Regions from separate parts of the Streptomyces sp. JN8 genome, predicted to be linked through region 1. Evidence: riboswitches for the same ligand, from Rfam matches in the RefSeq annotation. Region 1 holds a riboswitch; the other holds the start of a gene.
The links. A riboswitch is a leader RNA that binds a small molecule or an ion and turns the genes downstream of it on or off. The one in region 1 is predicted to bind glycine.
Positions count from the first base shown of each region.

Region 1 (11,037 bases):
GGGAGCCGAGCGCGGGCTGCACCCAGCCGCGGCGCAGCGCCCGGACGGCGGGGGTGCGGTGCGCGTTCTGCGTGAGCAGGGCGTAGAACTGCGGGATCTCCAGGGTGGGCTCGGTGACCCGGAGCGGCCCGGCGGGCATCCGGTCGAGGCCGGTGGCGATCCGGCGGAGGTCGGCCCAGGGGATGCCGACGCCGCCGCCGGGGGCGTGCGGATTGAGCCAGACGCCCCAGCGGTCGGGGTAGAGGGCGCGGGCGATCTCCCGGCCGGTGACGAGCTCGTGGGCGCGGTGCCAGCCGGAGGCGGCCAGTTCCTGCGCGGAGGTGACGCAGGGCGCGTAGCCGAAGCCGTCGACCTCCATGTTCCCGTACTGGGCGTCGGACGAGCCGGGTGAGCCCTGCCAGAGCAGCATCCACAGCTCGCCGTCGGCGAGGGCGTGCAGCAGCTGCTCGTACGCGTCGTAGCGTCCGGGTGCCACCTGGCGCAGCATGTGCTCGACCTGTCCGGTCGCCGCGGTGCCTGACGCGCTCACCCTGGGTCCTGCCCCTCTTCCGTCGCCGTCGCTGTTGCCGACGTCTGTGCCTGCTGTCGAGAAGTTCAGCTTAAACAGGCCGTCCGTCACACGGCGGCGCGCTGGTAGAAGGGGCGCACCCGCTCCAGCATCCAGTCGCCGACCGGGTCCTGTGCCATGTCGAGCAGGATGAGGTTGACCGGCCAGGCGCACTCGACGCGGCCGAGGGCGCGGCCGAGGGCGTCCAGGGGCGCGTTGCGGTCGACGCCGTCCCAGGCCGCGAGCTGCACGCCGATGAAGAGGGCGGGTTCGGTGCCCTCGACGCTGGCGAGGGCCCGGCGGGCGGTGGTGACGACGCCGGTGGCCTCGAACTCGGCGGACGCGGCGGCGAGGAAGTCGACCGGGTCGTCCTGCCAGTCGGGCTCGAAGAGCCGGACGCGGCCGCCGGTGGCGGGCCCGTCGAGCGGGGTGCGGCCGACGCGGCAGAGCTCGGCGACGGCCGGCGGGGGCAGCGGGACGCCGACGACGCCGCCGGGGTTCACGGCGATGCCGAGCTGCGGGGGCAGGCCGCGGGCGAAGTCACGGGCCGGGGCGACGGTGAACGACATGTGGCCGCCGACGCAGGCGAGGAACTGCTCCTCGGAGCTGAAGACGGGGACGTAGGCCGCGCCGTCGATCTCCATGGTGGCGAGGTCGAGGTTCGGGCTGTCGGGTCCGCCGCCGTTGGGCAGGGGCACCCAGACCGGGCTGCGGCCGAGGACCTCGACGAGGCGGGCGCCCGCCGCGGGGTTGCCGAGTGAGGCGGCAAGGACCTCTTCCAGCTCGTTGCCCGGCCACGTCACGTCCACGGTCGCGTTTCCCCTTCTCGCACGGCCTGCCGTACCGGCCGCCCCGGCAGCACCCTAACGCCGCCCCGGCGCCGCCGTGGCCAAAAGAAGCGGTACGGACACTCCGGGACAGGGGCGTACGTCACAGCGGCCGGGCCCCGGCGGGCGGTCGTGCGCCGCCGGGGCACAGGCCGCCCCGCCTCAGGCCGCCTGGCGGAAGCCGATCGTCCGCAGGAGGTCCGCCGCGTCCCGGTCGAGCAGGGTCGCGGAGGCGCAGCCGTGCGGCAGCCGGCCGGACTCCGCGGCGGCGACGAGCCGGGCGACGGCCCGCCGGTGCCGGGCGAAGGCGTACGCGGAGACGCCCCGGCCGCGGGCCCGCTGGCCCGCGCGGGCGGTGTCCGGCTCCACGTCGAGGAGGACCAGGTGGAGGGCGCGGCCGCGGCGCCGGGCCTCCCGGGCGAGCCAGCCCCGCACCCAGGACTGGGTGCCGCAGTCGTGCACGATCACCCCGGCGCCGGAGCGCAGGGCGCGGTGCAGACCCGCGTAGTGCGCGATGCGGACCAGCGGGCGGTAGACGGCGTACGGCAGGAGGCGGGGCATGCGGGCCTCCCAGCGCTCCCGGGTGTCCTGCGAGTCGATGCCGGCGCCGTCGGCGGCGCGTCGCATCAGGGTGGACTTGCCGCTGCCGGGCAGGCCGGAGACGACCACCAGGTCGCCGGGGGCGAAGGTGAGGGCGCGGGGGCCGCGGCCGCCGCGCTCGCGCAGGTCGCGCAGGAGGCGTCCGCGGCCGCGGGTGCGCGCGCGGGCCCGCTGGGACGGTATGCCGGTACTTCGGGCATATGCGCCGGTGTGCTCGTACCTCATCGCTTCTCCCCCTGCCGGGCCCGGGAAGACCCTTGCCCACAAAGTGTAAAGAAGCGGTAATGGGACACAAGCGATGTGCCCCGCCGACCTCGCGTGCAATGATGTGCGCGCCAGGCGCGCACAGTCGCCACACAATCGCATACCGGCCGCTCGAATCCGCGCGGGAGAGTTCCGGACGCCAGGCGTGTCCGGACGCCGAAGGAGCAAGACCCTCCCTTGAATCTCTCAGGCCCCGTACCGCGTGGATGAGGCAGATCTGAAAAGCGGGACACCGTGGCGTGTCCCCACCCAAGGTGCAAACCGATCTCTCGGCGACGAGATGCTCTCGGTGAACCTCTCAGGTTCCATGACAGATGGGGAGGACGTCCTCGCCCGTCATGTGTTTCGTCACCGATCACGCCCTTGGGACCCGGGAGCCACCCATGAGCACTGCCCCCCGTCTGACCGCCCTCGATGCCCTGCATCGTTCGCTGGGCGCGACCATGACCGACTTCGCCGGCTGGGACATGCCGCTCCGGTACGGCAGCGAGCGGGACGAGCACGTCGCCGTCCGCACCCGGGCGGGCCTGTTCGACCTCTCCCACATGGGCGAGATCACGGTCACCGGCCCGCAGGCCGTCGAGCTCCTCGACCACGCCCTGGTCGGCAACATCTCCACGGTGGGCGTGGGCCGCGCCCGGTACACGATGATCTGCCAGGAGGACGGCGGGATCCTCGACGACCTGATCGTGTACCGCCTCGGCGAGACGGAGTACATGGTCGTCGCCAACGCCTCCAACGCGCAGACCGTCCTGGACGCGCTCACGGCCCGCGCGGAGGGCTTCGACGCCGAGGTCCGGGACGACCGCGACGCCTACGCCCTGATCGCGGTCCAGGGCCCGGAGTCCCCCGGCATCCTGAAGTCGCTCACGGACGCCGACCTGGACGGGCTGAAGTACTACGCCGGCCTGCCGGGCACGGTCGCCGGGGTGCCCGCGCTGATCGCCCGCACCGGCTACACCGGCGAGGACGGCTTCGAGCTGTTCCTGAAGCCCGAGCACGCCGAGCAGGTCTGGCGGGCGCTGACCGAGGCCGGCGCGCCGGTCGGTCTGATCCCCTGCGGCCTGTCCTGCCGCGACACGCTCCGCCTGGAGGCGGGCATGCCGCTGTACGGCCACGAGCTGACCACCGCGCTGACCCCCTTCGACGCGGGTCTGGGCCGGGTCGTGAAGTTCGAGAAGACGACGAACGACGGCCGCTTCGTCGGCCGTGAGGCGCTGGAGAAGGCCGCCGAGCGCGCCGAGACCGCCCCGCCGCGCAAGCTCGTCGGTCTGGTCGCCGAGGGCCGCCGGGTCCCGCGGGCCGGCTTCTCCGTGGTCAAGGACGGCGTGGTGATCGGCGAGGTCACCTCCGGCGCCCCCTCCCCCACCCTCGGAAAGCCGATCGCCATAGCGTACGTGGACGCGGCGCACGCCGAGCCCGGCACCCAGGGTGTAGGTGTGGACATCCGGGGCACCCACGAGCCCTACGAGGTCGTGGCACTGCCGTTCTACAAGCGCCAGAAGTGACGCATCCGTCTCACTTCGCGTCTCATCCCGCAAGACCCACGTTCATCAGCACTCCCCCGATCCAGGAGAATCAGGCCATGAGCAACCCCCAGCAGCTGCGCTACACCAAGGAGCACGAGTGGCTGTCGGCCGCCGAGGACGGTGTCGCGACCGTCGGCATCACGGAGTTCGCCGCCAACGCGCTCGGTGACGTCGTCTACGCCCAGCTCCCGGAGGTCGGCTCCACGATCACCGCGGGCGAGTCCTGCGGCGAGCTGGAGTCCACCAAGTCGGTCAGCGACCTGTACGCCCCGGTGACGGGCGAGATCGTCGAGGCCAACCAGGACGTCGTGGACGACCCGTCCCTCGTGAACACCGCTCCGTTCGAGGGTGGCTGGCTGTTCAAGGTACGGCTCACGGGCGAGCCGGAGGACCTGCTCACCGCCGACGAGTACGCCGCGTTCACCGCCGGCTAACCCGACACCCCTAGGGATCGATTCATGTCGCTTCTGAACACTCCCCTCCACGAGCTGGACCCGGACGTCGCCGCAGCCGTCGACGCCGAGCTCCGCCGTCAGCAGTCCACCCTCGAGATGATCGCGTCGGAGAACTTCGCTCCGGTCGCCGTCATGGAGGCGCAGGGCTCCGTCCTCACCAACAAGTACGCCGAGGGCTACCCGGGCCGCCGCTACTACGGCGGCTGCGAGCACGTCGACGTGGCCGAGCAGATCGCGATCGACCGGATCAAGGACCTGTTCGGCGCCGAGTACGCCAACGTCCAGCCGCACTCCGGCGCCTCCGCGAACCAGGCCGCCCTCTTCGCGATCGCCCAGCCCGGCGACACGATCCTGGGTCTGGACCTGGCGCACGGCGGCCACCTGACCCACGGCATGCGCCTGAACTTCTCGGGCAAGCAGTTCGACGTGGTCGCGTACCACGTGGACGAGGCCGGTCTGGTCGACATGGCCGAGGTCGAGCGCCTCGCCAAGGAGCACCGCCCCAAGGTGATCATCGCGGGCTGGTCCGCCTACCCGCGCCAGCTGGACTTCGCCGAGTTCCGCCGGATCGCCGACGAGGTCGAGGCCTACCTGTGGGTCGACATGGCCCACTTCGCGGGCCTGGTCGCGGCCGGTCTGCACCCGAACCCGGTCGAGTACGCGGACGTGGTGACCTCCACCACGCACAAGACGCTCGGCGGCCCCCGCGGCGGCATCATCCTCGCGAAGAAGGAGTTCGCGAAGAAGCTGAACTCCTCGGTCTTCCCCGGTTTCCAGGGCGGCCCGCTGGAGCACGTGATCGCGGCCAAGGCCGTCTCCTTCAAGGTCGCGGCCTCGGAGGAGTTCAAGGAGCGCCAGCAGCGCACCCTGGACGGCGCCCGCATCATCGCCGAGCGCCTGGTCCAGGACGACGTCACCGCCCACGGTGTCTCCGTCCTGTCCGGCGGCACGGACGTCCACCTGCTCCTCGTCGACCTGCGCGACAGCGAGCTGGACGGCCAGCAGGCCGAGGACCGCCTCCACGAGGTGGGCATCACGGTCAACCGGAACGCCGTTCCGAACGACCCGCGCCCGCCGATGGTCACCTCGGGTCTGCGCATCGGCACGCCGGCGCTCGCCACCCGCGGCTTCCGGACCGAGGACTTCGCCGAGGTCGCCGACATCATCGCGGAGACCCTGAAGCCCGGCTTCGACGCCGAGTCCCTCAAGGCGCGGGTCACCGCGCTGGCGGACAAGCACCCGCTGTACCCCGGCCTGAAGTAGTTTCGTACGCTTTTGTTCGACCGGAACCCTGGGGCACCGCGCACACTGGACGGTGAGCGCGGTGCCCCACCCCATGTCCTCGCGCTGTACCGCATGTCCTTCTTCGCGCTTCTCTGCTCCACCCCGGCAGACAACGGCGTCTAGCCCCCACAAGGAGTCTTCGTGGCCATCTCGGTCTTCGACCTGTTCTCGATCGGCATCGGTCCGTCGAGCTCCCACACGGTGGGTCCGATGCGAGCCGCCCGGATGTTCGCCCGCCGCCTGAAGAACGAGGGCCTGCTGGCCCACACCGCCCACGTCCGGGCGGAGCTGTACGGCTCCCTGGGTGCGACCGGCCACGGCCACGGGACCCCGAAGGCGGTCCTGCTGGGCCTGGAGGGCAGCTCGCCCCGCACCGTGAACGTGGAGACGGCCGACGACGAGGTCGAGCGGATCAAGTCGAGCGGCCGGATCAACCTGCTCGGCGCGCACGAGATCCCCTTCGACTTCGACGCCGACCTGATCCTGCACCGGCGCAAGGCGCTGCCGTACCACGCCAACGGCATGACGATCTTCGCGTACGACGCCGAGGGCGCCCCGGTCCTGGAGAAGACGTACTACTCGGTCGGCGGCGGCTTCGTCGTGGACGAGGACGCCGTCCAGGGCGAGAACCCGATCGTCCCGGACGACACCGTCCTGAAGTACCCCTTCCGCACCGGCGACGAGCTGCTCCGCCTCGCGAAGGAGACGGGCCTGTCGATCTCCGCGCTGATGCTGGAGAACGAGAAGGCCTGGCGCACCGAGGACGAGATCCGCGCGGGCCTGCTGGAGATCTGGCGGGTCATGCAGTCCTGCGTCTCGCGCGGCATGTCCCGCGAGGGAATCCTGCCCGGCGGCCTGAAGGTGCGCCGGCGCGCCGCGAACCTGGCCCGCAAGCTGCGCTCCGAGGGCGACCCCAAGATGCACGCCATGGAGTGGATCACCCTCTACGCGATGGCCGTGAACGAGGAGAACGCGGCGGGCGGCCGGGTGGTCACCGCCCCGACGAACGGCGCGGCCGGCATCATCCCCGCCGTCCTGCACTACTACACGAACTTCGTGCCCGGCGCCGACGACGACGGCATCGTCCGCTTCATGCTGGCCGCCGGCGCGGTCGGCATGCTCTTCAAGGAGAACGCCTCGATCTCCGGCGCCGAGGTCGGCTGCCAGGGCGAGGTCGGCTCGGCCTGCTCGATGGCGGCGGGCGCGCTCGCCGAGGTCCTCGGCGGCACGCCGGAGCAGGTGGAGAACGCGGCCGAGATCGGCATGGAGCACAACCTGGGCCTGACCTGCGACCCGGTCGGCGGCCTGGTGCAGATCCCGTGCATCGAGCGCAACGGCATGGCGGCGGTCAAGGCCGTCACGGCGGCGAAGATGTCGATGCGCGGCGACGGCAGCCACCTGGTCTCCCTCGACAAGGTCATCAAGACCATGAAGGAGACCGGCGCGGACATGAGCGTGAAGTACAAGGAGACCGCGCGCGGCGGGCTCGCGGTGAACATCATCGAGTGCTGAATCGGGTGCTGAATCGATTGCTCACATGACGGTCCCCGGGCCGGGCGGCCGCCGCCGCCCGGGCCGGGGGCCGGGTCAGTAGCGCACCCAGAGGACGTAGACGTCCGGGCGCGACGGGGCGAAGGGCTCGCAGAGGAAGAGCGCGCCCCAGAGCGGGCGGCCCGCGACGCCCGCCGCCTGGCACTCGGCGTACGAGGAGTGGTGGCTGCGCGGGTAGAAGCCGGGACCCGCGGCCTCGGCGGTGCCCGCGGTGCCGAGCGCGAGCGCTCCGGCCGTGGCCGCGGTGGCGAGTAGGGCTGCGATGCGACGGTACATGGCATGTCCTCCTGAAAACGCCGGGATGCCCCGGCGGAGTGCGTGACGATGCGATGTGAAGCGTTGCGGTGCGGAATGTGCCGGCTGCGCAGCCGGGTCGAACGTACCGTCGCGGGCCGAGCCGCACAATAGGTCCAGACCAATAACCCGATCACGCCGGGGTCGGCACCACGCTCCTGCCCGTCTCGTGCGCGTACAGCATCGCCCGGTCGCGGAGGGACGCGTGGACCGCCATGCGCGCGTCGCGGCGCCGCTGGGCCGGGCCGTCCGGCAGGTGCAGGATCCCGGCGTTGCCGCGCGAGCCGCGCTGGATCTCCGCCGTGCGGGGGATCCGGAGCGACTGGTAGCGGTCGAGCCGTGCCGCCGTCGTCGAGGACGCCGGATCGGCCAGGCAGGCCGCCAGGTCCATCGCGTCCTCGATCGCCTGGTTCGCGCCCTGCGCCATGAACGGCAGCATCGGATGGGCCGCGTCGCCGAGCAGGGTCAGCCGGCGCGAGGACCACACGTCCAGCGGCGGCCGGTCGTGCAGCGCCCACTGGAGGGTCGACTCCACGGCGCCCACGACGTCCGCGACCAGACCGGTCCAGCCGCCGAAGACCCGGCGCAGCGCCTCCGGGTCGCCCGGCACCGACCAGGACTCGCCCGGGGACTGCGCCATCGGCACCGTCGCCGCGAAGCTCAGGTACTCCCCCGCCGCGACCGGGTAGCACACGAAGTGCCCGCCCGGGCCGAGCCAGAGGCGCACCAGAGGCGCGCGGGCCTCGTCCGGCAGCCGGTCCACGGGCACCAGGCCCCGGTAGATGCCGAGACCCGAGAACTCGGGCTCGTCGCGCCGGAACGCCTCGCGGACGGTGGAGTGGATGCCGTCGGCGCCCACGACCAGCTCCGCCCCGCGGACGGTGCCGTCCTCGAAGGACAGCCGCACGCCGCCGTCCGGCCCGTCCGCCTCCCGCGCCCCGCTCAGGCGCTCGCCCAGCTTCAGGCTGCCCCCGTCGACGAGGGTCAGGAGCGCGTCGTGCAGGTGGGCCCGGTGCACCGTGTAGTACGGGGCTCCGAACATCCGCTCGCACTCCGCGCCCAGGGGCGTCCGGGCGATCGGCCGCCCGCTCCACCCCCGTACCTCCATGGCCTCGATCGCCACCGCCCGCTCGCGCAGCGCCGGGCCGAGGCCGAGCCGCAGCAGCGGCCGGACGGCGTTGGGCGAGAGCTGGACTCCCGCCCCCACCTCCGCCAGCCGCCGCGTCTGCTCGTACACCGTGTACAGAACTCCCATGGAGGAGAGCGCACCGGCCAGCGTCAGTCCGCCGATGCCGGCACCGACCACCGAGACGTGCGGCCGCTCCTCCGCTCCCCACTCGTCCAGATCCCCGAACCGCACCTTTGAGACCGCCTTCCGTGTCGCTGCTGTGTCGGCACCGTCGGCGCCACCGGCCGCGGAATCCCGCGGCCCGGCCGTCCGCCGCACCCCGAGCATGGGTCGCCCACCGGCCCCCGGCAACGCGGGTCACGCCCCCCTCTGACAACTGTCGCGGCTTCCATGACGTCCGTCACCGCCGCCCCTCCGGGGCCCGGCCGGGCCCCCGGCCCGCGCCTAACGTCGAGGCGGCGCCCCGGAGTCCGTCTGCGGGCGACGACCCCACGACGTCCCACCACCACACCGGGAGGCACACAGTGACACGAGCCGAGGGACCGCGGTGACCGCCGCGGTGGCCGTGGAAGGCCTGCAGAAGCGGTACGGCGACCACGAGGCCGTGCGCGGCGTCGACTTCAGCGTCGCCGAGGGCGAGATCTTCGCCCTGCTCGGGCCGAACGGCGCGGGCAAGACCACCACCCTGGAGATCCTGGAGGGCTTCCGGGAGCGCGACGGCGGCCGGGTCGAGGTCCTCGGCCGCGACCCCGGCGTCAAGGCGGACGGCCACTGGCTGCGCGGCCAGGTCGGCCTCGTCCTCCAGGACATCGCCGTGGAGCCCTATCTGTCGGTGCGGGAGACGGTGGCCCGCAACGCGGGCTACTACCCGGACCCGCGGAACGTCGACGAACTCCTCGACCTCGTCGGCCTGGAGGAGAAGAAGGGCGCCAAGGTCAAGGACCTGTCGGGCGGCCAGAAGCGCCGGCTCGACCTGGCGCTCGGCGTCGTCGGCCGGCCCCGGCTGCTGTTCCTCGACGAGCCGACGACCGGCTTCGACCCCAACGCCCGCCGCGGCGCCTGGGACGTCGTGCGCAACCTCCGCGACGACGGCACGACCATCGTCCTCACCACCCACTACATGGACGAGGCGCAGGCGCTGGCCGATTCGGTCGTGGTCATCGCCGAGGGCCGGATCGTCGCCTCCGGCACCCCGGACACCCTGGGCGGCCGCGACAGCGCCCAGACCCGGATCCGCTTCGCGCTCCCGTCCGGCGCCGCGCTCGCCGACGTTCCCCTGCAGGTGAGCGACGTGGAGGACGGCCTGGTGACGGCCGAGACGACCGAGCCGACGGCCGCGCTGCACCGGCTGACCGGCTGGGCGCTCGACCGGGGCGCGCCGCTCGACCGGCTGACCGTCGAGCAGCCGACGCTCGAGGACGTCTACCTGAGCCTGACCAGCGAGTACGTACAGCAGGAAGCCTCCTCGCCGTCGTCCGCGCGGGAGCGCAAGGCGCCCGCGGGACGAGGCCGCCGACCCGGACGGAGCCGCTCATGACCACCCTGATCCCCCCGAGCACCGAGACGACCGCCCCGGCGGCCTCGGCGGCCCGCGCGGACGCCCCGCGCGAACGGAACCCGCTGGCCCTGCTGGGTCATCAGATCCGGTACGAGCAGCTGTCGTTCTGGCGCAATCCGCAGTCGATGGTCTTCACGTTCGTCCTGCCCATCGTGATCATCAGCATCTTCGGGGCCGTGTTCAGCGGCAGCGAGGGCGAGGACTTCTTCTTCGGCCTGACCGGCATGCAGTACTACACACCGGTGATCGCCGCCGTGTCCGTACTCGGCGCCTGCTACGGCCAGTTGGCGATCGTGCTCGCGATGCGCCGGCAGACCGGCGTGCTGAAGCGGCTGCACGCCACGCCCCTGCCGGCCTGGGTCTACTTCGCCGGTCTGCTCGTGCACTGCGTCGTCGTGAGCATCGTCGACGTCGCGCTCGTCTTCGGCATCGGCGCGCTCTACGGCGTGGACCTGCCCACCCACTGGGGCGCGGTCCTGCTCACCCTCGTCCTCGGCGCGGCCAGCTTCTGCGCGCTGGGCGTCGGCGTGGCCTCGCTGATCAAGAACTCGGAGGCGGCCCCGGCCGTCGTGCAGTTCATCCAGTTCCCGCTGGTCTTCATCTCGGGCAGCTACTTCCCGATCCACGCCGAGCTGCTGAACACGATCGCGGGCCTGCTGCCCGTCAAGCCGTTCAACGACGCCATGCTGGCGCTCTTCACCCAGGACGCCGGCTTCCAGTGGCGCGACCTGGCGGTCCTCGCCGCCTGGGGCGTGATCGGAGCCCTGATCGCCGTCCGCAGCTTCCGCTGGGACCCGCGCCCCGAGTAGGCGGGCGAGCACCACGAAAAGGCCCGACCGGCGACCGGTCGGGCCTTTCGTGTTCCCCGTGGGGGGCTGCGGTCAGACGTTCCGCGGTACGGGGGCGCCCTCCGGCAGGGGGAAGGCGCGGGCCAGGACGGCGTAGGTGCGCAGCTCCTCCAGGAGGCTGAGGCCGAGCCGGTTGTGGAGCATGTGCGCG
Region 1 is NZ_CM147852.1:2,743,602-2,754,638, forward strand. It holds gene ACY0MR_RS11665 (enhanced serine sensitivity protein SseB C-terminal domain-containing protein) at 1-529, opposite strand, end outside; gene ACY0MR_RS11670 (enhanced serine sensitivity protein SseB) at 616-1,356, opposite strand; gene ACY0MR_RS11675 (AAA family ATPase) at 1,537-2,199, opposite strand; glycine riboswitch at 2,351-2,449, shown strand; glycine riboswitch at 2,451-2,562, shown strand; gene gcvT (glycine cleavage system aminomethyltransferase GcvT) at 2,622-3,746, shown strand; gene gcvH (glycine cleavage system protein GcvH) at 3,824-4,201, shown strand; gene ACY0MR_RS11690 (serine hydroxymethyltransferase) at 4,226-5,485, shown strand; gene ACY0MR_RS11695 (L-serine ammonia-lyase) at 5,648-7,018, shown strand; gene ACY0MR_RS11700 (hypothetical protein) at 7,094-7,333, opposite strand; gene ACY0MR_RS11705 (FAD-dependent monooxygenase) at 7,485-8,807, opposite strand; gene ACY0MR_RS11710 (ABC transporter ATP-binding protein) at 9,028-10,017, shown strand; gene ACY0MR_RS11715 (ABC transporter permease) at 10,014-10,847, shown strand; gene ACY0MR_RS11720 (thiopeptide-type bacteriocin biosynthesis protein) at 10,920-11,037, opposite strand, start outside.

Region 2 (11,037 bases), 4.1 Mb from region 1:
GCAGGGACCGCTGAGCCCCGAACTCCCCCTGCCCGTCCACGTGCTCGGCGTCGCCGGGACACCCGGGCAGGCCCCCCGCACCCGCCTCGCCGGCTGGCGCTTCCTCATCAGGAACGGGGGCCGGACCATCGCCGCCGCGGACACCATGATGACCCCGGACGGCTGGTCCTTCTCGCACTTCTTCGAGGGGCCGTACGTCACCGCGACGGAGCGGGCGCTGCACCAGGCCGAGGCACTGCCCGGCCCGTACCAGCCGCGGCTGCTCTCGGTACCGGAGCTCTACATGCTGACCCTCTGGCTGCACGCCGACCCGGAGGCGGACGGAGCCGCCGGCGGTCCGGGCGCGGCGGACCTGATGGTGCCGCTCGCGCCCGCCCCGCCGGGGATCGCGGCCCACCGCCCGTACCAGGTCGCCGACCTCCTGCCCGTGCTCAGCACCCGCCTCGCGCCGCCGCCCCTGCTGGGCTCGGCGGCGCCCGCCTGATCCACCGCACGAGCGTCGCCGCCCCGTGACCCCCGCCCGGGTCACGGGGCGCACTGCTGTCCGACGTTCCGGCCCGAACACCGCGCCCGAACACCCCTCCCGGACGGACTAGCCCACTGGGACCACTCCGAACCACCCAAAGAGACGGTGCAGTTGACCTGAACCGCCCCTGCGGGTGATGCGTCTTCCCAGGAAAGGACGAGCTGCCGCGAAATCCCTGCGGAAGACCGTCCATGGGGCAAGACTGGGATCGGAACCGAACCGACCGACGGGGGCGGCGATGAGCGCGAAGAGCCGCAGGACATCCACTACGACGCAGCGAAAGAACCCACCCATGTGCCAGCACCAGCCTGCCTGTCCCACTGCCGAATCCGCCGACCGTGAGGCGGCCCGACTGACGGCACACCACCCGGAGCAGGGCTGGAGCCTGCTGTGCAACGGCGTCCTGCTCTTCGAGGACACCGGGGAACTGCTGCCGGACGGGCAGATCATCGCCCCGCACCGGCCGTTGTCGGCGGGCCAGGTGACGACCGCCGCCTGAGGGGACCGCGCGACGCCGAGGGCCGGCCCGGAGACTCCTCCGAACCGGCCCTCGTTCGCATGCCCGGCCGCCGTACCCGGCCGGGCCCGTGATCAGTTGTCGTACTCGTCCAGCGGCGGGCAGGAGCAGACCAGGTTCCGGTCGCCGAACGCGCCGTCGATGCGGCGGACCGGCGGCCAGTACTTGTCGGCGGCCGAGACGCCGGCCGGGAAGACGGCCTCGTCGCGGGTGTACGCGTGGTTCCACTCGCCGCCCAGCGCCGCCGCGGTGTGCGGGGCGTTGCGCAGCGGGTTGTCGTCGGCGGGCCACTGGCCCCCGGCGACCTTCTCGATCTCGGCGCGGATCGCGATCATCGTGTCGCAGAAGCGGTCGAGCTCGGCCAGGTCCTCGGACTCGGTGGGCTCGATCATCAGCGTGCCGGCCACCGGGAACGACATCGTCGGCGCGTGGAAGCCGTAGTCGATCAGGCGCTTGGCGATGTCGTCGACCGTGACGCCGGTGGCCTTGGACAGCGGGCGCAGGTCCACGATGCACTCGTGGGCGACCAGTCCGGCCGGACCGGTGTAGAGCACCGGGAAGTGCGGCTCCAGGCGCTTGGCGATGTAGTTCGCCGCGAGGACGGCGACCTGGGTGGCCCGCTTGAGGCCCTCGCCGCCCATGAGGCGCACGTACGACCACGAGATCGGCAGGATGCCCGCGGAGCCCCACGGGGCGGCCGAGATCGGGCCCACGCCGGTCTCCGGGCCCGCGGTGGGCTGGAGCGGGTGGTTCGGCAGGTACGGGGCCAGGTGCGCGCGGACGCCGACCGGGCCGACGCCGGGGCCGCCGCCGCCGTGCGGGATGCAGAAGGTCTTGTGCAGGTTCAGGTGCGAGACGTCGCCGCCGAAGTGGCCGGGCTTGGCGAGGCCGACCAGCGCGTTGAGGTTGGCGCCGTCGACGTACACCTGGCCGCCGGCCTCGTGGACCTCGGCGCAGATGTCGGCGACGTGCTCCTCGAAGACGCCGTGCGTCGACGGGTAGGTGATCATGAGCACGGACAGCTCGTCGCGGTACTGCTCGATCTTGGCGCGCAGGTCCGCGACGTCGACCTCGCCGTCGTCGGCGGTCTTGACGACGACGACCTTCATGCCGGCCATCACCGCGGAGGCGGCGTTGGTGCCGTGCGCGGAGGACGGGATGAGGCACACGGTGCGCTGCTCGTCGCCGTTGGCGCGGTGGTAGGCGCGGACGGCCAGCAGGCCGGCCAGCTCGCCCTGCGATCCGGCGTTCGGCTGGATCGACACCTTGTCGTAGCCGGTGACCTCGGCGAGGCGCTCCTCCAGCTCGGTGATGAGCGTGACGTAGCCCTGGGCCTGCTCGACCGGGGCGAAGGGGTGCATCTGGCCGAACTCGGGCCAGGTCACCGACTCCATCTCGGTCGTCGCGTTCAGCTTCATGGTGCAGGAGCCGAGCGGGATCATGCCGCGGTCGAGCGCGTAGTCGCGGTCGGCGAGCTTGCGCAGGTAGCGCAGCATCGAGGTCTCGGACCGGTGCGCGTGGAAGACCGGGTGGGTCATGAACGCGTCGGAGCGGAGCAGACCGGAGGGCAGGGTGTCCTCGGTGGCGGCGTCCAGGGCCTCGATGTCGGCGGTCACGCCGAAGGCGCCCCACACGGCGGTGAGCTGGGCGCGGCCGGTGGTCTCGTCGCAGGACATGGAGACGTGGTCGGCGTCGACGCGGTGGAGGTTCACACCGGCCTCGCGGGCCGCGGCCACGACCGTGTCGGCCTTGCCGGGCACGCGGGCGGTGAGGGTGTCGAAGAAGGCGCCCTGGGTCAGCTCGACGCCGCCCGCGGTGAGGCCGGCGGCGAGGATCGCGGCGTACCGGTGGGTGCGGCGCGCGATGCCCTGGAGGCCCTCGGGGCCGTGGTAGACGGCGTACATGCCGGCCATGACGGCGAGCAGCACCTGGGCGGTGCAGATGTTGCTGGTGGCCTTCTCGCGGCGGATGTGCTGCTCGCGGGTCTGCAGGGCCAGGCGGTAGGCACGGTTGCCGTCGGCGTCGACGGAGACGCCCACGAGGCGGCCGGGCAGCGAGCGCGCGTGCTTGTCCTGGACGGCCATGTAGCCGGCGTGCGGACCGCCGAAGCCCATCGGGACGCCGAAGCGCTGGGTGGTGCCGACGGCGATGTCGGCGCCGAGCTCGCCGGGCGAGGTGAGCAGGGTGAGCGCGAGGAGGTCGGCGGCGACGGTGACGATCGCGCCGAGCTCGTGGGCGGCGTCGATCAGCGGCTTGATGTCGCGGACGGCGCCGGAGGCGCCGGGGTACTGGAGCAGCACGCCGAAGACGCCGCGCTCGGCGACCTCGGCCGGGATGCCCTCGCTGAGGTCGGCGACGACGACCTCGACGCCGGTCGGCTCGGCGCGGGTCTCGATGACGGCGATCGTCTGCGGCAGGGCGTCCGCGTCGATCAGGAAGACGCCGTTCTTGACCTTGCCGACGCGCCGGGCGAGCGCCATGGCCTCGGCGGCGGCGGTGCCCTCGTCGAGCAGCGAGGCGCCGGAGGTGGGCAGCCCGGTCAGGTCGGCGACGACGGTCTGGAAGTTCAGCAGGGCCTCGAGGCGCCCCTGCGAGATCTCCGGCTGGTAGGGCGTGTACGCCGTGTACCAGGCGGGGTTCTCCATCACGTTCCGGAGGATCACCGGCGGCGTGAAGGTGCCGTAGTAGCCGAGGCCGATCATCGGCGCGAGGACCTGGTTGCGGTCGGCGAGCGCCCGCAGCTCGGCGAGCACCTCGGCCTCCGTGCGCGCGGCCGGCAGGGCCAGCGCCTCGGTGTTCTTGATGACGTCCGGCACCGCGGCGGCCGTGAGCTCGTCGAGCGAGCCGTAACCGACCTGGGCGAGCATCTTGGCGCGCGCCTCGGCGTCGGGCCCGATGTGCCGCTGCTCGAACGGGATGCCCTGTTCGAGTTCGGAGAGCGGAATGCGGTTGGCGGTCATGTACGGAGGCCTCCTGGTCGTCACGACCTGCGAGGGGCACCACGGCGCGGGTACCCGGACGGCCTCCCCCTCTGTCATCTCAACCTGAGAGTTTCACCGGCCCGCCTCACGGCACACCGGCTTTCACCGTCGGTGAGAGCGCGTGCCGTGGGACACCGCTCTGCTTTCCAGAGTGACCTCGTCCGCGCGGTACAGGGGCCTGAGAGATTCCGGGGAGGATTTGCTCCTTCGGCGCCCACCGGAAGTGATCTCCGGGGGACTCTCCCGCACGGGGTCGCCAGCCACACCCAGCCTACCAGCGAGGTTCCGGCTTCCATCGCTCAAGTGGCCGACATCCCAGTTGTGCACTTTCGTAGGGGTGTAGGGGTGGGTGCAGAGCAGTTGCGACCTGTTGGAGGGACCGTGCAGACCGATATCGATCCGCGCAGCCTGATCGGCCGCAAGGCGTACGACCGGAACGGACACAAGATCGGCACCGTGGACGAGGTGTACCTGGACGACGCGACCGGCATCCCGGAATGGGCGGCCGTCCGCACCGGCCTGTTCAGCCGGGACGCCTTCGTCCCGCTCGAACCGAGCGAACTGATCGACAACGGCCTCCACATCCCGTACGAGCGGGCCCTCATCAAGGACGCCCCCGACTTCGGCGTGGGGCGCCACCTCTCCCCGGAACAGGAGCTGCAGCTCTACCGCCACTACAGCCTCGCGCTCCCCCCGCCCCCGACCGACAGCCCGGACACCGACTTCGGCCGCCTGGCGGGTCAGTAGACCACCGCGGCGGCCTCGCCGCGCGCACCCGGCGGCCGACGGGCCGCCGGGCCACCACGAGGGCGCCCGTGGACGCCGGCCCCCTCCCGGGAGCACGCCGCCCGAAGCCCGGCACCGCACGGTCCGGCGGTGGTCCCGCAGAGCCGCGGCCCCGCGCCCCTAGGAGCAGCCGCAGCCCCGCAGTCCCGCAGTCCCGCAGTCCCGCAGCCCGAGGCTCCTCCTATCCCTCGCCCTCCACCAGCGGCAGCGCCTCCCCCGGCTCCAGCTCGGGATCGTCCACGGCGAAGGTCCGCACCCTCCCGGGCTTCGACCCCGGTTCCTCGAACCGCACCGTGACCCGCCCGACCCCGCTGCCCTGCACCCACCCCGCGCCGTACACGGCGTGCCGGACGTCGTGCCCCGGGGCCCAGTGCCGGACGGCGCGCTCGTCGGCCCCTCCCTCACCGGCGGTCGAGGGGGCGTCCCCACCCGAGTCGACGGGGACCGCCGCCACCCCGCCCCCCGCCTCCACCGAGGCCGCGGCGACCTCCGCCTCCGCCTGCGCGAAGAGGTCCTCCTGCGTGTAGTCGGCGAGTCCGCTCACCCCGACCCCGAGCAGCCGGACGCCCCCGGTGGTGTCCACCGCCTCCAGCAGCCGCCCCGCGGCCTCCCGCACCACCACCGGATCGTCCGTGGGCCCCCGGAGCGTCTCGGACCGCGTCAGCGTGGAGAAGTCGAAGCGCCGCACCTTCAGGACGATGGTCCGCCCGGAGTGGCCGGAGGCCCGCAGCCTCCCCACGCACCGCTCCGCGAGCCGTTCGACCTCGACCCTGATCCGCACCCGGTCGTGCAGGTCGACGTCGAAGGTGTCCTCGACGGAGACCGACTTGGCGTCCCGCTCGGCCACCACGGGCCGATCGTCGAACCCCCGGGCCATCCGGTACAGCGAGGCCCCGTGCGCCCGCCCGAGCAGTCGTACGAGCTCGTCCTCGCCCGCCTCCGCCAGATCGGACACGGTGGTCATCCCGGCACGCCGCAGGTGCTCCCCGGTCGCCGGACCCACCCCCGGCAGGATCCGCACCGACCGCGGGGCCAGGAGCTCCCGCTCGGTCCCGGGTTCGATCAGGACGAGGCCGTCGGGCTTCGCCTCCTCGGAGGCGATCTTCGCGATCATCTTGGATCCCGCGAGCCCCACGGACCCGGTGAGCCCCGTCGTCGCCAGGATGTCGACCCGCAGCCGCTCGCCGGCCGTGCGGGCGCTCGCGCTGTCGTGGGCCGCTCCCCCGGCCTCCAGGTCCACGAAGGCCTCGTCGAGGCTGAGCGGCTCCACGAGCGGCGAGAGCCGGCCCAGCAGCTCCATGACCTGCTCGCTGATGGACCGGTAGAAGGAGAAGCGGGGCACGAGGTAGGCCGCGTTCGGCGCGAGCCGCCGCGCCTGACCCATGGGCATGGCCGAGTGGACTCCGAAGCGGCGCGCCTCGTAGGAGGCGGTGGCGACCACGCCCCGGGGCCCGAGGCCGCCGACGACCACGGGCTTTCCGCGCAGGCTGGGCTTCGACGCCTGCTCGGCGGCGGCGAAGAAGGCGTCCATGTCGAGATGGAGGATGGTGGGCGCGGCTCTCACAGCTCCGATGCTGCCTCACACCACTGACAACGGGCCCCGCAACACCGTGGAGGGACCAGGGCCGTCCTCGGAGCCCCACCGGCGCCGTGAGCCGTCCTCGAAGCCCCACCCGGGGCGGGGGCGGCGACCTTCAAGCCCCACCACGGGCCGGAAGCGATCCTCGAAGCCCCACCGCGGGCCAGGCCCGATCTCGGAGCCCCGGGGTTCGGGGCCGGGCCGGGAAAGGCCGCGACGGGCCCCGCGGGCCTCAGACCGCCCTGTCCCGCCGCCTGCGCGCCAGTTCGTCCCCCGGGTTGTGCCCCACGAGCGTCTCGCCCGTGTCGACCCGCTCCCCGTGCAGCTGCGACAGCGCCGCCTCGACGTCCCGCCAGACCACGCCCACGGCGATGCCGAAGACGCCCTGGCCGCCCTGGAGCAGGTCGACGACCTCGTCCGGCGAGGAGCACTCGTAGACCGTGGCACCGTCGCTCATCAGGGTCATCCGCTCCAGGTCGCGAAAGCCCCGCGCCCGCAGGTGCTGCACGGCGGCCCGGATGTTCTGGAGGGCGACCCCGGTGTCCAGGAACCGCTTGACGATCTTCAGCACGACGACGTCGCGGAAGCTGTAGAGCCGCTGGGTCCCCGAGCCGTAAGCCGGCCGCACGCTCGGCTCCACGAGGCCGGTACGAGCCCAGTAGTCCAGCTGGCGATAGGTGATACCGGCCGCGGCGCAGGCCGTGGGTCCGCGGTAGCCGACCTTCTCGCTCGCCGCGTCCGGGCCGCCGGAGGCGCCCCCGGGGCCCCCACCGGTCTCCGTACCGAAGTCGCCGACACTGCCGTGAAGCGGGTACGGGCCGCTCTCCCCGGACACACGTCCGAGCGAGCTCCCTGCCGTACCGTCCGCGCTGCTCATCACGCCGACCCTCCGTCCTTGACCTGCCCACACGAAGGTAGGCAGTCACTCGGGGTGCGTCAACGATCGCCACACTCGGCACGCCGAGTGATAATCACCCTGAGGGTGGTTTCCCGACCCTCTCGCCGGGGAAAGGCTAACCGAATGCGCTGACGTCGCCCCGCGAACGGCCCGTGGCCGCGCCGCTACGACTCACTGGCTGTTGGTCCCGAAATCCTCCGGTGAGATCTGGTCGAGGAACTCGCGGAACTTCTCCACCTCGTCCTCCTGCTCGTCCGGAATCGCGATACCGGCGTCGTCCAGCACACCGTCACTGCCGTAGATCGGCGTTCCGGTCCGCAGGGCCAGTGCTATCGCGTCCGAAGGCCGCGCGCTCACCTCGACGCCGCTGGCGAAGACCAGTTCGGCGTAGAAGACCCCGTCACGCAGATCCGTGATGCGGACTTCGGTGAGTTCCTGACCCACGGCCTCCAGCACGTCCTTGAACAGGTCGTGCGTCAGCGGCCGCGGCGGGGCCATCCCCTGCTGGGCGAAGGCGATCGCGGTCGCCTCACCCGGTCCGATCCAGATGGGGAGGTACCGATCGCCTCCCACTTCACGCAGGAGCACGATCGGCTGGTTGGAGGGCATTTCCACCCGGACACCCACAACGTCGAGCTCGTTCACACAGCAACCCTAGGACGTGCCCGACCGGTTTGGATAGTCGGGCCCCTCCCGAGCACGGCACGAACCCGCCCCGAGCCGGGTACGAACCGGCCCGGATCACGCCCCGGAGAGCCCGAACGGGCTCACTGCGGCCGGATCCCCAGCGCGCTCCGCACCAGGGCCGCGTGCAGCCGCACCGACTGTGCGGCGAGCTCCTGGGCGGTGGCCTCGGCATGGGCCCTGGTCTGCGGGTTGCGATGCCGGCGCAGCGGCGCGACGACCTGCTCGATCAGCCCCGCCTCCCGGTCCGCGGCGGCCTTCACGGCCCGCAGGTGCCGGGGTTCGAGGCCGAAGCGGCCCAGATCCGCGACCAGCCGCGCGACGGTCACGGACTCCGGGTCGTAGCCGCCGCCGTCCGACTCGGTGATCAGGCCGTACGACTCCCACTCGAGCAGCTCCGCCTCGGTGACCTCGGCGGCCGCCAGCAGTTCCGCCCGCCCGATCCGCGCCGCGGTGGGGGGCTCGGCGTCCTGCTCCCAGGCCCCTTCGACGAGGTCGCGCCTCCGGCCGGGAGCCGGCAGCCTCACCTGCTCGCCCCGGGCGAGGGCGTCGAGGTGCTCGCGGATGACCTTCAGCGGAAGATAGTGGTCCCGCTGCATCCGCAGGATCTGAGCGAGCCGCTCGACGTCCTGCGGGCTGAACTTCCGGTACCCGGAGGCCGTGCGCCGGGGCTCCACGAGCCCCTCGGCCTCCAGGAACCGGATCTTGGAGATCGTCACTTCGGGAAATTCGTCGCGCAGCTGGTTCAGCACCGTGCCGATGCTGACCAGCCGGTCGCCCGCGGCGGCGGTGCCGGATCCGGCACCGCCCGTCGGTGTTCGCAGCATGGACCTTCCCTGAAGGCTTCTCCGAGGCGCTACACGCCCCGCTGGCTCGAGTAGAAGACCAGGCGGTACTTGCCGATCTGCACCTCGTCGCCGTTCGACAGAACGACCGAGTCGATCGGCTCGCGGTTGACGTAGGTGCCGTTGAGGCTGCCGACGTCCGAGACGGTGAAGCTGCCGTCCTGGGCCCGCCGGAACTCGACATGGCGACGGGAGACCGTGAAGTCGTCCAGGAAGATGTCGCTCTGCGGGTGGCGGCCGGCCGTCGTCAGCTCACCGTCGAGCAGGAACCGGCTGCCGGAGTTCGGCCCGCGACGCACCACGAGGAGCGCGGAACCGAGCGGCAGGGCCTCGACGGCCGCCAGCGCCTCGGGAGAGAGCGAGGGCAGCTGGGTCTGACCGGTGACCTCCGCGTCGTAGGCCTCCAGACCCGAGATGGAGATCGTGGACGTCGTCTCGGAAGCCCGCTCGGGTGCGACTCCGCCCCGCAGCGGCGTACCGCAGTGGGAGCAGAAACGGCTGTCGGCCGCGTTGCGGTGACCGCACCTCGTACACACCGGCATGGACGCATCCTCCTGCCGCGGCTGCCCCGCCGAGGTCTGTGTCGCGTACGGATCGGGGGTAAACCCTCCACCCGTACTTGAGGTTGATGGTTCTCCGAAACCTATGCGGGCGGCCCCGGCGGGGTCAACAGACGACGCGCCGTACGCGCCCGGAGCCTCACCGCCCTGGCCACCGACCTCGTCGCGGAACAGCGGGCGCTCGCCGCCCTGCTCCTCGCTCTGGGCGTGGCGCGACGCGCGGTGCTTGGCGTTACCGCCGTCCTCGCGTCCGCTCTTGCCGAACAACTTCGCAAAAAAACTCACGGGCGATTCCCCTTGACCGAAACAGACCCGCCCGTGGGGCAGGACGAACCGAAATCCATCACACCTGCCGACCCGGACACCTTCACAACGTCCGTATCCCCCGGACAGTTTCCACCACGCACCACCGATGTGGTGCGCCGACCCCCCGCAACGTCGTGCCCATGTCGCGGGACCCCCTGTGTCTCCCTCTCACTGCGAGGACGACTGAGCGTAGTCAGGCCGCTTCGCCGGTCGCAAGGCGTCGACGACGATCTTCGCCGACCGCTCCACCGTGGCCGTGGCCTGCTCCTTCTCCAGGGTCTGCACGACACCGCCGGGGATGTTGAGCGCGGGCTCGAGATCCTCCGGCTTGCCGATGACCTTGAAGACGTACGGAGCGGTCACCTTCGTTCCATCGATTCGCATGTCATCACCGCCACCGGTGAAATAGCTGTCCGCGACCACCCGCACACCGTTGACCTGGATGGCCTCGGCGCCCGCCGCACGCAGCTCCTGGATGGCGTCGAGCAGCATGTCCGACTCGACGGCCCCGCTCGGGTCGCCGACGGTCAGCGTGATGCCGGGGCCCTCCGCGGCGACCGTGCCGGCGAGGATGCCGAGCTGCTGCTCCCGCTCCTGGGTCTGCCTGCGCGCCTCCTCGGCCTGGTCCGAGCTCGACTCCAGCTCGGTGCGCTGCTTCTCCAGCCGGGCCTTCTCGTCCTCCAGCCGCTGGGTGCGGTCGTCGAGCTCGTCGAGGATCCGCACCAGGTCCTCCTGGCGGGCCCCGCGCAGGGCGCTGTTCTCGCTGGTGGAGGAGACCTGGATGGCCAGGCCGAGACCGAGGACGAACAGCAGGAGCGCGACGACGAGCTGGGCCCGGGTCACCCGCGGCGGCCACAGCGCGGAGCCGAGCCGCCGGCGCCCGCTCGGCTCGGCGCCGGGGTCGACCGGCGGCACGGCCACCCGGACGTCGTGGTCGGCGCCGGTGTCGTGGACGGAGTCGGCGGACTCCTCGGGCTCCCCCGGGGCGCCGCCACGCGCGGCGGCGCCCGCGCCCTGCGGCGTCCTGGTGCCCGTCGGCTTCCCGAGGCCGACGCCGGGGTGCGGCGCGCCCTCGGGAGCGCGGGGCGCCTCGGGCCGCTGCGGGGGCCCGGCGGGACTCCCCGCGTTCCCCGCGTCGGCGGGACGCGCGGGGTTCTCCGCGTTCCCGGGGTCGGAGGGGTTCCTCGGGTTCTCCGGGTTCTCGGGGTACTCGCTCATCGGCCTCACGCCCGGAAGACGTGGCGCCGGATGGCGGCCGCGTTGGAGAAGATGCGGATGCCGAGCACGACGACGACGCCGGTCGACAGCTGCGCGCCGACGCCCAGCTTGTCGCCGAGGAAGACGATCAGCGCGGC
Region 2 is NZ_CM147852.1:6,852,970-6,864,006, reverse strand. It holds gene ACY0MR_RS30320 (hypothetical protein) at 1-484, shown strand, start outside; gene ACY0MR_RS30315 (DUF5999 family protein) at 819-1,025, shown strand; gene gcvP (aminomethyl-transferring glycine dehydrogenase) at 1,118-4,003, opposite strand; glycine riboswitch at 4,181-4,280, opposite strand; gene ACY0MR_RS30305 (PRC-barrel domain-containing protein) at 4,406-4,771, shown strand; gene ACY0MR_RS30300 (DNA polymerase IV) at 4,992-6,374, opposite strand; gene bldO (whiB transcriptional repressor BldO) at 6,622-7,266, opposite strand; gene ACY0MR_RS30290 (bifunctional nuclease family protein) at 7,459-7,932, opposite strand; gene ftsR (transcriptional regulator FtsR) at 8,055-8,798, opposite strand; gene ACY0MR_RS30280 (FHA domain-containing protein) at 8,828-9,790, opposite strand; gene ACY0MR_RS30275 (DUF881 domain-containing protein) at 9,851-10,900, opposite strand; gene ACY0MR_RS30270 (small basic family protein) at 10,906-11,037, opposite strand, start outside.
Region 2: it holds a riboswitch for glycine, as region 1 does, so the genes downstream of both, gcvP (aminomethyl-transferring glycine dehydrogenase) here and gcvT (glycine cleavage system aminomethyltransferase GcvT) in region 1, are expected to answer to the same signal.